3 regions of the Kitasatospora sp. MMS16-BH015 genome follow, and region 1 is predicted to be linked to each of the others. Evidence: riboswitches for the same ligand, from Rfam matches in the RefSeq annotation. Region 1 holds a riboswitch; each other region holds the start of a gene.
What was found. Region 1 has a riboswitch for S-adenosylmethionine ahead of CFP65_RS09765 (aminotransferase class V-fold PLP-dependent enzyme). Riboswitches for the same ligand answer to the same signal wherever they lie in the genome.
Positions count from the first base shown of each region.

Region 2: it holds a riboswitch for S-adenosylmethionine, as region 1 does, so the genes downstream of both, thrC (threonine synthase) here and CFP65_RS09765 (aminotransferase class V-fold PLP-dependent enzyme) in region 1, are expected to answer to the same signal.
Region 3: it holds a riboswitch for S-adenosylmethionine, as region 1 does, so the genes downstream of both, CFP65_RS02690 (IclR family transcriptional regulator) here and CFP65_RS09765 (aminotransferase class V-fold PLP-dependent enzyme) in region 1, are expected to answer to the same signal.

Region 1 covers NZ_CP025394.1:2,276,062-2,280,505, reverse strand. Annotated here, with positions in the region: gene CFP65_RS09775 (hypothetical protein) at 191-616, shown strand; gene trpD (anthranilate phosphoribosyltransferase) at 759-1,832, shown strand; SAM riboswitch class IV at 1,923-2,040, shown strand; gene CFP65_RS09765 (aminotransferase class V-fold PLP-dependent enzyme) at 2,096-3,457, shown strand; gene CFP65_RS09760 (Lrp/AsnC family transcriptional regulator) at 3,629-3,910, opposite strand; gene CFP65_RS09755 (rhomboid family intramembrane serine protease) at 3,907-4,444, opposite strand, start outside.
Region 2 covers NZ_CP025394.1:5,080,919-5,085,362, reverse strand. Annotated here, with positions in the region: gene CFP65_RS22105 (cold-shock protein) at 1-108, opposite strand, end outside; gene CFP65_RS22100 (ubiquitin-like small modifier protein 1) at 682-960, opposite strand; gene thrC (threonine synthase) at 994-2,277, opposite strand; SAM riboswitch class I at 2,295-2,438, opposite strand; gene CFP65_RS22090 (glucosyl-3-phosphoglycerate synthase) at 2,655-3,704, shown strand; gene CFP65_RS22085 (trehalose-6-phosphate synthase) at 3,860-4,444, shown strand, end outside.
Region 3 covers NZ_CP025394.1:602,759-607,202, forward strand. Annotated here, with positions in the region: gene CFP65_RS02680 (DUF6585 family protein) at 1-383, shown strand, start outside; gene CFP65_RS02685 (maleylpyruvate isomerase family mycothiol-dependent enzyme) at 492-1,256, shown strand; gene CFP65_RS02690 (IclR family transcriptional regulator) at 1,267-1,980, opposite strand; SAM riboswitch class I at 2,198-2,340, opposite strand; gene CFP65_RS02695 (ClpP family protease) at 2,604-3,242, shown strand; gene CFP65_RS02700 (ClpP family protease) at 3,244-3,849, shown strand; gene CFP65_RS02705 (RodZ family helix-turn-helix domain-containing protein) at 3,935-4,354, opposite strand.

The DNA of each region.
Region 1 (4,444 bases):
TGGGGTGACGGGCCGTCCTCCGAGCGGGTGACGGCTCCCGCGCGCCGACTTGAGGGAGATCGCGCCAAGGGGGCACCGGAAGGGGGTGCGGGAGGTAGCATCCGGAGGAGAACGTGGCCCCGGTCACACTCCCGGGGTCGAGCGCGTTGCGCACGGCGTAATAAGAGGACGATTCCCGGGGAGCAGGGCCATGGCACACACCACCGACGAGACGCTCACTGTGCTGGTGTACAGCGACGACCGGAACACCCGGGAGCAGGTGTCGCTCGCGCTCGGCCGCCGCCCGGCCGCCGACCTCCCCGAGATCGCGTACCTGGAGTGCGCCACCCTGCCCGCCGTGATGAAGGCGCTGGAGAAGGGTGGCGTCGACCTCTGCGTGCTGGACGGCGAGGCCACCCCGGCCGGCGGGCTCGGCGTGGCCCGGCAGGTCAAGGACGAGATCTACGGCTGTCCGCCGGTGCTGGTGCTGATCGGCCGCCCGCAGGACTCCTGGCTGGCCGCCTGGAGCCGGGCCGACGCCGCCGTGGCCCACCCGGTCGACCCGGTGGCGCTGGCCGACACCGCCGCCACCCTGCTCCGCTCCCGGGTGGCCGGGCGCACCCCCGCCGCGCACTGACGAAGTCTGACCGGGTACCGCCGGATTTTCCGCGTCTCACCAGGAGAGACGGTGGCCGGGAGATCGCGGCGTCCGGCGGTCCCTGCTCGCTAGGCTGGCTCCGACCTTCTGTCCCGTGAAGCGATGAGAGCTGGAGTCAGCCATGGTGAACGTGCAGCCTGCGAACGGCGGTAGCGACCCCGCGCAGGTGGTCCGCACCTGGCCCGACCTGCTGACCGCGCTGCTCGGCGGCGGTGACCTGAGCCGCCAGGACACCGCCTGGGCGATGGACCGGATCATGCGCGGCGAGGCGACTCCGGTGCAGGTGGCCGGGTTCATGATCGCGCTGCGGGCCAAGGGCGAGACGGTGGCCGAGGTGGCCGGGCTGGCCGAGGCGATGTACGCCCACGCCGAGCCGCTGCACATCCCCGGCCCGGCGGTGGACATCGTCGGCACCGGCGGCGACCGTGCCAAGACCGTCAACATCTCCACCATGTCGGCGATCGTGGCCGCCGCGGCCGGCGCCAAGGTGGTCAAGCACGGCAACCGGGCCGCCTCCTCCGCGAGCGGGGCCACCGACGTGCTGGAGAAGCTGGGCATCAGCCCGGACATCAGCCCCAGGCGGGTGGCCGAGATCGCCGAGGAGGTCGGGCTGACCTTCTGCTCGGCCGCCAAGTTCCACCCCGCGATGCGGCACGCCGCCCCCGCCCGCCGCGACCTGGGCGTGCCCACCGCCTTCAACCTGCTCGGCCCGCTCACCAACCCGGCCCGGGTCACCGCGCACGCCGTCGGCTGCTTCGATACCCGGCTGGCCGGGCTGATCGCCGGCGTCTTCGCCGAGCGCGGCGACTCGGCGCTGGTCTTCCGGGGTGACGACGGCCTGGACGAGCTCACCATCAGCGCCACCTCGCGGGTCTGGGTGGTCCGCGGCGGGGCCGTCACCGAGACGGTGCTCGACCCGCGCGAGCTCGGCATCGAGCTGGTCGAGATCTCCGCCCTGCGCGGGGCCGACCCGGAGTACAACGCCAACGTCGCCCGCCGGGTCTTCGCCGGCGAGCGCGGCCCCGTCCGGGACGCCGTCCTGCTCAACACCGCCGCCGGGCTGACCGCCCTCGACCTCACCGAGGCCCCGCTCACCGAGCAGCTGGCCGCCGGCATGGTCCGGGCCGCCGCCGCGATCGACTCCGGCGCGGCCGAGGCCACGCTCAAGGCGTGGGCAGAGGCCAGCTCCCGCTAGCGATTCCCGTCCGTGCGACGTCTCGGCATCCGAGACGTCGCCCGGGTGGTGCTTGACGGTGATCAGGCCGTCTGCCTACAGTTCCGATCAGGTCATGAGTGACAGCGCCAAGCCCCAGCTTGCTGTCCGGCAACCCTCCGTCCGTGGCGGGGTGCCCTGGGTGAGGACCGGGCTTCGCCGCCATCCGGCTGCGGGGCAAGCGCGGACGCCTGGTCGTTGACGACACTCCCGGGGGTCCTCTACCCCCTGAGGAGTGTCCTGCCATGTCCACTGCTTCCACCGCTGTCGACATCTGCGCCCCGCTCGCCGTGCTCGGCCGTGAGGTCGAGGTCCCGCTCGCCTCCGGCGAGAAGGTGAACTACGCCGCGCTCGACTACGCCGCCAGCTCGCCCGCCCTGCAGCGGGTCTGGGACGACGTGGCCGCCTACGCCCCGTACTACGGCAGCGTGCACCGCGGGGCGGGCTACCTCTCGCAGCTCTCCACCGACCTCTTCGAGCAGAGCCGCCGCACCGTCGAGGAGTTCCTCGACCTGCGCGAGGGCGACCAGGTGGTCTTCACCCGAGCCACCACCGACTCGCTCAACCTGCTGGCGGGCGTGCTCCCGGCCGGCACCCGGGTCTTCGCCTTCGAGACCGAGCACCACGCCTCGCTGCTGCCCTGGCGCCGGGACGGACTGACCGTCAGCTACCTGCGGGCCCCGCGCTCGCACGAGGAGGCCGTGGCCCGCTTCGAGGAGGCGCTGGCCGAGGCCGGGGCGGGCCCCAAGCTGCTCTGCGTGACCGGCGCCTCCAACGTGACCGGCGAGCTGTGGCCGGTGGCCGAGCTGACCGAGGTGGCGCACCGCCACGGCGCCCGGGTGGTGCTCGACGCGGCGCAGCTGGCCCCCCACCACCGGGTCTCGGTCCGTGAGCTGGGCGTCGACTGGGTCGCCTTCTCCGGCCACAAGCTCTACGCCCCCTTCGGCGCGGGCGTCCTGGCCGGCCGGTCCGACTGGCTGGACGCGGCCGAGCCGTACCTGGCCGGCGGCGGCGCCTCGCGCACCGTGGCCCGGGAGGCGGACGGCTCGGTGGCGGTGGAGTGGCAGCTCGGCCCGGCCCGGCACGAGGCCGGCTCGCCCAACGTGATCGGCGCCTACGCGGTGGCCTCCGCCTGCCGGGCGCTCACCGAGGCCGGGTTCGAGGCGCTGGTGGCGCGGGAGCAGCAGCTGATCGGCCTGCTGCGGGAGGGGCTGGCGGCGGTGCCGCAGGTCAAGGTGCTCAGCCTCTTCGGTGCGGACGCCGCCCGGGTGGGCGTGCTGTCCTTCGTGGTGGAGGGCTGGAACAGCTCGCACTTCTCGGCGGCGCTCTCGGCCGAGTACGGCATCGGCGTCCGGGACGGGCTGTTCTGCGCGCACCCGCTGGTGCGGACGCTCCTCGGCGGCGAGGAGGCGGCGCCCTCCGAGTGCGGGGCCCCGGAGCCTTCGCTCCCGGGCGAGCGGAGCCTCAACGCGATCCGGGTCAGCTTCGGGGCCGGCACGCCGGTCGAGCACGTGGAGCGGTTCGTGGGGGCGGTGCGGGAGCTCGTCGAGGACGGGGCGAAGTGGAGCTACCGCAACGAAGGTGGGCGCTGCGTCGCCGTCGTCTGACGCACACCCCAGGGGCGCGGGGAACGGCGCGGCCAAGTAGGCAAGTCCCGCTGCTTTACGCGGATGCCGTAGTTGCACTGTCCGTTGACGGTGCAACTGGCTGGGAGTACGAGGTGGCGACTCCGCTTCTTCCGCACTCGCGCAGTTCCCCGCGCCCCTGAATACAACTACTCAGTCGTCGAGGCCGAGGGCGAAGGCGGCCTCGAGGTCGTGCTGGGAGTAGGTCCGGAAGGCGATCTGGGTCTCGGTGTGCTGGACGCCGGGGACCTTGTTGAGCTGGCCGGGGATCACCGCGGCGAGGTCGTCGTGGTGGCGGACGCGGACCATGGCGACCAGGTCGTAGCCGCCGGTGACGGAGTAGACCTCGCTGACGCCTTCGATGGCGGCGATCGCCTCGGCGATCTCGGGGATGCGGTCGACGCTGGTCCTGATCAGAACGATCGCGGTGATCACTCGGGTTCTCCTAGCCCTGGGGGTCGCCGCCAGGGTATCCGGCGGGCGGTCGCGACCCGTGCGGTCAGGTAGCCGGTGGCGAAGCCGATCACGTGGACCAGGTAGGCCACGCCGGGACCGCCCGTCCGTACGGACCACCACTGGAGCACGAACCAGAGGCCGAGCACCAGCCAGGCGGGCAGCCGGAGCGGGAGGAAGAGGAGGACGGGCACCAGCGCGGTGACCCGGGCCCGGGGGAAGAGGCGGAGGTAGCCGCCGAGCACGCCGGCGATCGCGCCGGAGGCGCCGACCACGGCGCGCAGGCCGTCGGGGGAGTGGGCCTGGGCGATCGCGTAGCCGTAGGCGGCGAGGTAGCCGACGGTCAGGTAGAGGAGGAGGAAGCGGGCCCGGCCGAGCCGCTCCTCCACGGCGGGCCCGAAGACCAGCAGGAAGAGGACGTTGCCGAGCAGGTGCAGCCAGCCCGCGTGGACGAAGAGCGAGGTGAGCACCGAGAGGGCCGGCACCTTGGCCGGCGTGGCCGGCAGCTCGCAGCCG
Region 2 (4,444 bases), 2.8 Mb from region 1:
GTCCATCTGGATCGCGCTGTAGTGGACGAACACGTCCGCACCACCGTCGACCGCGATGAAGCCGTAGCCCTTCTCGGCGTTGAACCACTTGACGGTGCCCTGAGCCATTCCGAACTCCCCTTGTGCTGTGCTGGCCCTTCACGGACCCGCAGGGATGCGGGCCCGGGTCTGTGGTCGGCCGAGACCGAGGTACCCCCCTGGGCCCCACCGAATACGTCGACCGCGGCTGAATGTATCCGGACAGACGCCCTCTGCAACAGGCCCAACTTCATGGAATTCCCTGACAGCTCACAGGGACGCACCGGGTGGAAAGCGGCAGAGCCACGCAATTCGCACCGGGCATAGCAGGGCGAAAGGAACACTTTGCCCGAAGATTTCTGACGGCAGCCTGACATCCTCCGCCCAGGACTACCGCACACACGTCTCAGCGGACGGACGCCCCTTGCGTATGCGATCGGCCGGAGGTGCGGGCACGGCCGCCCCCGGCCGAGGCCGTGGATGTGCCGGGAACGTGTCGAGGCGGAAGGAAAGGGCCCGCTTAAGTCGCACTCTACCCCGCGCCCGGAGGCGGAATTTCCCCCGGGCACGCGAACGCCACCCCCGAATGCGGAATTCATCATTCCGCTTTCGGGGGTGGCGAGGTGCGCGGGCCGGAAAAGGCGCGGGCCGCCCGCGGGCGGCTCAGCAGCCGCCGGCGACCGCCGGGATCACCGAGACGCTGGCGCCGTCCGCGACGGCCGTCTCGAGGCCGCTGTCGAAGCGCACGTCGTCGTCGTTGACGTAGACGTTGACGAAGCGGCGCAGCTTGCCCGTGTCGTCCAGGATCCGCGCGGCGATGCCCGGGTGGTCGGCCTCGAGGCTCTGGATGACCTCGGCGAGGGTGGCGCCCTCGGCGGTGACCTCGGCGGCCCCGCCGGTGTAGGTGCGCAGGATGGTGGGGATGCGGACGGTGGCGCTCATGCGATCAGGCTCCTAGCGGGGTCCAGTGACGGTTCAGGCGGAGGCGAGGCCGGCGGAGCGGAAGGACTCCAGGGTCGGGCGGATGACGGCCGTCATCCCGGCGTCGGAGACGGCGTCCAGGGTCTTCAGGCCGTCGCCGGTGTTGATCGCCACGGTCTCCTTGGCGGGGTCGAGCTGACCGGTCTCGACCAGCTTCTTCAGCACGCCGACGGTCACCCCGCCCGCGGTCTCGGCGAAGATGCCCTCGGTGCGGGCGAGCAGCTTGATCGCCTCGACCACCTCGGCGTCGGTGACGTGCTCCACCGCGCCGCCGGTGCGGCGGGCGATGTCGAGCACGTACGGGCCGTCGGCCGGGTTGCCGATCGCCAGCGACTTGGCGATGGTGTCCGGCTTGACCGGGCGGATCACGTCGAGGCCGGCCTTGAAGGCGGCGGCCACCGGGGAGCAGCCCTCGGCCTGGGCGCCGAAGATCTTGTACGGGCGGTCCTCGACCAGGCCGAGCTTGATCAGCTCCTGGAGGCCCTTGTCGATCTTGGTGAGCTGGGAGCCCGAGGCGATCGGGATGACGATCTGCTCCGGCAGCCGCCAGCCGAGCTGCTCGCAGATCTCGTACGCCAGCGTCTTGGAGCCCTCGCCGTAGTACGGGCGCAGGTTGACGTTGACGAAGCCCCAGCCCTCGCCGGCCGAGTCGCCGATCAGCTCGGAGCAGAAGCGGTTCACGTCGTCGTAGTTACCCTCGATGCCGACCAGCTCGCCGCCGTACACCCCGGCCATCACGACCTTGCCCTGCTCCAGGTCGTGCGGGATGAACACGCAGGACTTGAAACCGGCCCGGGCCGCCGCCGCGCCCACCGCACCGGCCAGGTTGCCGGTGGAGGAGCAGGAGAGGGTGGTGAAGTCGAAGGCGCGCGCCGCCTCGATCGCGCAGGCGACCACCCGGTCTTTGAAGGAGTGGGTCGGGTTGCCGGAGTCGTCCTTGACGTGCAGCTGGGCGGTGAAGCCGAGCTCGCGGCCGAGGTTGTCGGCCTTGACCAGCGGGGTCCAGCCCGGGTTCAGGTTGGGCTTGGAGGCCACGTCGGCGGGCACCGGGAGCAGCGGGGCGTAGCGCCAGATGCTGGCCGGGCCGGCCTCGATCCGGGCGCGCAGCTCCTCGGCGGGGGCGCTGCCGAAGTCGTAGGCGATCTCCAGCGGCCCGAAGCACTCCAGGCAGGCGAAGCTGGGGCCGAGCGGGAAGCGGGTGCCGCACTCGCGACAGGAGAGCGCCACGGCGGGGCCGAGGTCGACGGACGCGGGCGCTTCAGGGGTAGCGGTAGCCATGATGGCGGAGGCCTCTCTCCTCATCTTCCCCGTGACGCGGGCGCGCCACAGGACGGAATTGGCACCTGTCCCGCCGGGGCCTCGACCGCGATGGTCAGTAGCCGTGCGAGAAGGTTGCCGGGACGTCGACGGGCCGTTCCCTCAGTCCCTCTGGATGAGCTCTGTGAACTTGTGGTCATACTCCTGGGCCGACCCCGACGTGCGAAGGCGCGGGCCCAGTACGAAGACTGTATCCGAAGGCGTCGCAGTTCCAAGGGAGCGTCCGCCCAGCGAGATGACGGTGTCCGCCGCCGGCTGCCGGGCGGAACACCCTTGGGGGCGTGGCACCTTGTACCCACCGGTGCCCCGACCGATCACGACCTGCAAGGAGCGACACAGTGCCAGCAGAGCTGACCCCGGCTCTCCTCCCGGAGGTGGCCGACTGGCTGCGCCGCCGTTCCTGGACGGCCGCCGACCGGCCCGCCGAGACGCTGCTCGCCGCCAAGCGAGCGGCCGGCCGGGCGGGCACGGTCAGCGTGGTGCTGCCCGCACTCGACGAGGAGCCGACGGTCGGGGAGATCGTCCGGGTGATCCGCACCGAGCTGATGGAGCGGCTGCCGCTGGTGGACGAGCTGGTGGTGGTCGACTCCGGCTCCTCCGACCGCACCGCCGAGCTGGCCGCCGCGGCCGGCGCCCGGGTGGTGCACCGGGACGAGGTGCTGCCCCGGCTGCCCACCGCCCCCGGCAAGGGCGAGGTGCTCTGGCGCTCGCTCTTCGTCACCTCCGGCGAGATCGTCTGCTTCATCGACGCCGACCTGCGCGAGTTCGACCCGGCCTTCGTCTCCGGGATCGTCGGGCCGCTGCTCACCGATCCGGCCCTCCAGCTGGTCAAGGCGATGTACGACCGCCCGCTCGAGACGGACGGCGCGGTCGTCCCGGCCGGCGGCGGGCGGGTCACCGAGCTGGTCGCCCGGCCGCTGCTGGGCCTGCACTGGCCGCAGCTGGCGGGCTTCGTCCAGCCGCTCGGCGGCGAGTACGCGGCCCGCCGCTCGCTGCTCGAGCGGCTGCCCTTCCCGACCGGGTACGGGGTCGAGCTCGGGCTGCTGGTGGACGCGCTGGACGCGGTCGGCCTGGACGCGCTGGCCCAGGTGGACGTGGGCGTGCGGCACCACCGGCACCAGGACGGCCAGGCGCTCGGGCGGATGGCCGCCACCATCTACCGCACCGCCCTGGAGCGCCTCGACCGCACCCACCGGCTCAAGGCCGGGGCCGACCTGGTGCACCCGGCGCTGACCCAGTTCACCCGCGACCCGGCCACCCGCGAGTTCACCGCTCACACCCACCCGGTGGGCGCGCTGGAGCGGCCGCCGGTGCGGACCGTCCCGGAGTACCGGGACCGGGGCCAGGATCGCGGCCAGGACCGGGGGCGGGACCGGGCCCCGCGCTGAGGCGCGCGGCGGTCCGCCCCCTGCGCCCTCGGCGGTACCGCGCGGCGGCCGGTCCTGACAAGGTCCGGCCGCGAACCGGCCAGTCACCTGGCCGGTTGCCGACTCCCGGCCCCGCCTGGGGTTTGCCCGCCGGAGGGGGCGGCAAGGTTGGCAGTATGAGCGAACGTTCGAGCCGGTACGGTGCCGCCCCCATCCTGGTCGCCTCCAATCGGGGGCCGGTCTCCTTCAGCAGCGGGGACGACGGTGCCCTGACCCTGCGCCGGGGCGGTGGTGGCCTGGTCTCCGGGCTCTCCGCGATCGACGACCCGGCCGCCGTCTGGGTCTGCGCGGCCCTCGGGGACGCCGACCGGCAGGCCGCCCGGCAGAGCCCGGCGGGCCGGCTCGACCTCGGCGGCTTCGACACCGGCCACCAGGCCGTCCGGATGCTCGACATCGACCCGGGCACCTTCGCCCGGGCGTACAACGGCGTCGCCAACTCCACCCTGTGGTTCGTCCACCACCTGCTGTACGACACCCCCGTCCAGCCGGTCTTCGACGAGCGGTTCCGCCGCGAGTGGGAGTCCTACCGGGCGTACAACGCCGCCTTCGCCGAGGCCCTGGCCGGGGAGGCCGCCCAGGGCGCCGCCGTGCTGGTGCAGGACTACCACCTCTCGCTCGCCCCGGCCCTGCTCCGCGAGCTCCGCCCGGACCTGCGGATCGGCCACTTCTCGCACACCCCCTGGGCCCCGCCCGAGTACTAC
Region 3 (4,444 bases), 1.7 Mb from region 1:
TGCGCGACGGCTTCGGCGGCCGGATGGACGCCCTCGCGCTGGCCACCATGCCCAAGCCCGAACTGGCCCGGGACTTCGCCGGTGCCCCCGAGTGGGGCCCGGCCATCCAGCGCGCCGTCACCGAGGCGCGGCTGCCCGAGGCGCTCGACCGGGTGCGGGCCGGCGAGAAGGTGCAGTTCGGCCCGCTCTGGCTCACCCGGAGCGAGATCGGCGCCCGGGAGAAGGCCGTGCCGTGGACCGAGGTCGAGGACGTGCAGGTCAAGGACGGTGTGGTGAGCATCCGGGTGGCGGGCAGGTGGAGCAGCCTGGCCACCGCCACCGTCAGCACCATCCCGAACTTCTTCGTCTTCCAGGAGCTGGCCGCCCGGCTGCTCGCCGCCTGAGCCCGAAGCCGCGTGTTTCGCGCCGAGATGCTTGACAGGCTCAACCTTCCAGGTCTACCGTCGGCCGCAATTGCTTCATGAGCTGAACAGTCCTGGAGAATGACCTTCATGAGCCCGCTCGACCACGGCAGCGCCGTCGCCACCGAGACCGCCCGCTTCGTCGCCGCCGTGCGGGACGCCGACCCGGCCCTGCCGGTGCCCGCCTGCCCGGGCTGGACGCTCGCCGACCTGGTCCGCCACGCCGGCAGCGTCCAGCGCTGGTTCACCGCGCTGCTCCGGCAGCGGATCCAGGAGCCGCCGCGCAGCCGCGACGTCGACCTGAAGCTGCCCGAGCAGACCGCGGACTACCCCGCCTGGCTGGCCGAGGCCGCCGCGGAGTCGGCCGCCACCTTCGCCGCCGGCGACCTGGACGCGCCGATGTGGGCCTGGGGTGCCGACCAGCACGCCCGGTTCTGGGTGCGCCGGATGCTGTTCGAGACCCTGGTGCACCGGGTCGACGCCGAGACGGCCCTCGGGCTGCCCGCCGAGATCGACCCGGAGCTGGCCGCCGACGGCGTGGCCGAGTTCCTCACCAACCTCCCGTTCGCCGCGCTGTTCGCACCCGACACCGCCAAGCTGCGCGGCGCCGACCGCACCCTCCGCTTCACCCGCACCGACGGCCCGGGCGACTGGCTGGTGCGGCTGCGCCCGGACGGCTTCGGCCTGGACGAGACCGCCGGGGCGGCGGAGGTCACCGCCGACGCCACCGTCCGGGCCACCGCCGCCGAGCTGCTGCTCGTCCTGTACGGGCGGCTCGACCGCACCGCCCCGGGCGTCGAACTCGCCGGTGACGCCGAACTGTTGGACCACTGGTTCGCCCACTCGGCGTTCTGAACCACCCCGGTCAGGGGGTGCGCAGCGCCTCGGTGAGGTAGCCCGCCGCCTCCACCACCGCCTGCGAGAGCCGGGCGCCGGGGTGGCGGGTGAGCCGTTCGATCGGGCCGGAGACGGAGACCGCGGCGACCACCCGGTTGCCCGGGCCCCGGACCGGCGCCGAGACGGAGGCCACCCCGGGCTCGCGCTCGCCGATCGACTGGGCCCACCCGCGCCGCCGCACCCCGCTCAGCGCGGTGGCGGTGAACCGGGCGCCCTGCAGGCCCCGGTGCAGGCGTTCGGGCTCCTCCCAGGCGAGCAGCACCTGGGCCGCCGAGCCCACCTTCATCGGCAGCGTGAGCCCGACCGGCACGGTGTCCCGCAGGCCGGAGAGCCGCTCCGCGACGGCCACGCAGATCCGCAGCTCGCCCTGCCGGCGGTAGAGCTGGGCGCTCTCCCCGGACAGGTCGCGCAGCCGGGTCAGGGTCGGCCCGGCCGCCGCCAGTAGGCGGTCCTCCCCGGCCGCGGCCGAGAGCTCGGCCAGCCGGGGCCCGAGCACGAAGCGGCCCTGCAGGTCGCGGCCGACCAGCCGGTGGTGCTCCAGCGCGACGGCCAGCCGGTGCGCCGTGGGCCGGGCCAGGCCGGTGGCCGTGACCAGGCCGCCCAGCGTGGTGGGGCCGGCCTCCAGGGTGCCGAGGATCGAGGTGACCTTGTCGAGCACGCCGACGCCGCTCGTGTTCTCCAGGAAGTCCAGGTTCGCCATGGACGGGGTACTCCAGTCTCAAGTGCCGTGAGCCGCAGGTGGGTTCGGCTCACGGAGGCTCCGGTGGCGGAGCCCGGGGTGGTCAGCGGGGACGGGCCGGAGAAGTCGGCCGGGGGCCTGCGCCGAGCACGAGACGGGTACGCGGAAGGGCCGGGACGGGAAGCGCCCGGGCGAAGGACAGCACTGAGAGCACCGTGTCTCCTCATCTTTCCCGCGCCACGTTGGCGACAGGCCGGAGTTGGCACTGCCCCCGGGCGGCACGGCGCGTACTTCGCACGCCGAGCTGGCCGGGGAGTTGCCGGGGCTTCGTAGGGCCGGTCCCTCCACCCCTCTGGATGATTCGCCAGGAACCATACAAGATCCCGTGCCCTGCTCGCCAAACCTTTCCGATCGGGCCCCGTCCGCCCAGGCCGCCGACCGCCCCCGGCCCGCCTCCCCGGCCGCTCCGCCCAGGCCGCCGGCCGCTCCGGCACCGGTCGCCCTCGGCTCTGCCCTCGGCGAATCTGCCCGGGGCAGAGAAACGGCCGCCGGGGCCCTCGGCGGGCCGAGAGTGGCACTGGGACGGCGGCCGACCGCCGTCCGCAGACGCTCCCGGAGGAGACCCGATGGCACCCCTCAGCCCGCTCCAGCCCCGCGCGGCGGACGGCGACACCCCGCCCAGCCGCTTCGACGACCACCTCGCCGCCCAGCTGCTCGCCCAGCGGATCGTCCTGCTCGGCACCCAGGTCGACGAGGTCTCGGCCAACCGGGTCTGCGCCCAGCTCCTGCTGCTCTCGGCGGAGGACCCGCGCAGCGACATCAGCCTGTACGTCAACAGCCCCGGCGGATCGGTCACGGCCGGCCTGGCCGTCTACGACACCATGCGGCTGATCCCGAACGACGTGTCCACCCTGGCCATGGGCTTCGCCGCCAGCATGGGCCAGTTCCTGCTCACCGTCGGCGCGCCCGGCAAGCGCTTCGCGCTGCCGAACGCGCGGATCATGATGCACCAGCCCTCGGCGGGCATCGGCGGCACCGCCTCCGACATCGAGATCCAGGCCGAGAACCTCGAGTACACCAAGCGCTCGATCGAGCGGATCACCGCCGAGCACACCGGCCAGACCCCGGAGACCATCGCCCGCGACGGCGACCGGGACCGCTGGTTCACCGCCGAACAGGCCAGGGAGTACGGGCTGGTGGACCGGGTGGTGGAGTCGCTCGCCGACATCCGCCCCGCCACCGCCCGCCGGAAGATGGGACTCTGACATGGGCTCGTACACCGTGCCGTACGTGATCGAGCGGACCTCGCAGGGCGAGCGCTCCTACGACGTGTTCAGCCGCCTGCTCAACGAGCGGATCGTCTTCCTGGGCACCGACATCGACGACGGCGTCGCCAACGTGGTGATCGCCCAGCTGCTCCATCTGGAGTCGGCCGATCCGGAGCGGGAGATCTCGATCTACCTCAACTCGCCCGGCGGATCGTTCACTTCGCTGATGGCCATCTACGACACGATGACCTTCGTGCAGGCCCCGATCTCCACCTTCTGCGTGGGCCAGGCCGCCTCCACCGCCGCCGTCCTGCTGGCCGGCGGCGACCCCGGGCGGCGGTTCGTGCTCCAGCACGCCCGCGTGCTGCTCGGCCAGCCGGCCACCGGCGGCCGGCAGGGGACGGTCTCCGACCTCAGCCTGGCGGCCAAGGAGATCGTCCGGATCCGCTCCCAAGTCGAGGAGGTGCTCGCCCGCCACACCCACCACGACCCGGCCAAGCTCCGCGCCGACCTCGACCGCGAGAAGGTGCTCACCGCCGCGGAGGCCGTGGCCTACGGGCTGGCCGACGAGGTGCTGACCCGCCGCGTCCTCCCGGGCCGCTGACCCGGCGGCCGTCTCCCGTCTGGTCCGGGTACGGCGCAGCGCCGTACCCGGACCGGCGTCCTCCGTCGCACCCGGCCGCTCGTCCTCAGGCGGCCAGGCAGAGCCCGTCGAACCGCGCCGACGGCGCCCGGTGACCACGGCTCAGCCGGCTGCGGGTGCTCTGGCGGGCCAGGTCCTCCTGCGCCAGCGAGAGCAGGTCGCCCAGCCCGAGCCCGAGCGCTGCGGCCGCGGCGGCGAGCACCTCGGAGGAGCCCTCCTTCCGCCCGCGCTCCAGCTCGGACAGGTACGGCATCGAGATCCGGGCCGTCTCCGCGACCTCCTTCAACGTCCGCTCCTGAGCCTGCCGTTCGCGGCGCAGCACCCCGCCCACCAGGTCACGCCAGAGCGGCTCGCGCTCCCGCTCCCGTCGGACCGGAGCGGGCGCGCCGCCGACCGGCCGCAGCGGGATCACTCGGGCTCCGTCCGACGCGGTCGCCGGCGCTTGCTGCGGTGTCTCAGTGCTCATCCCCTCAGCCTAGGCAGTTCCGGCCCGAACGGAAGGGTGCGGCGTTCTGCCCTGGGTGAAGCCGGGTGGCCGGGTGAAGCCCCGCGCGGC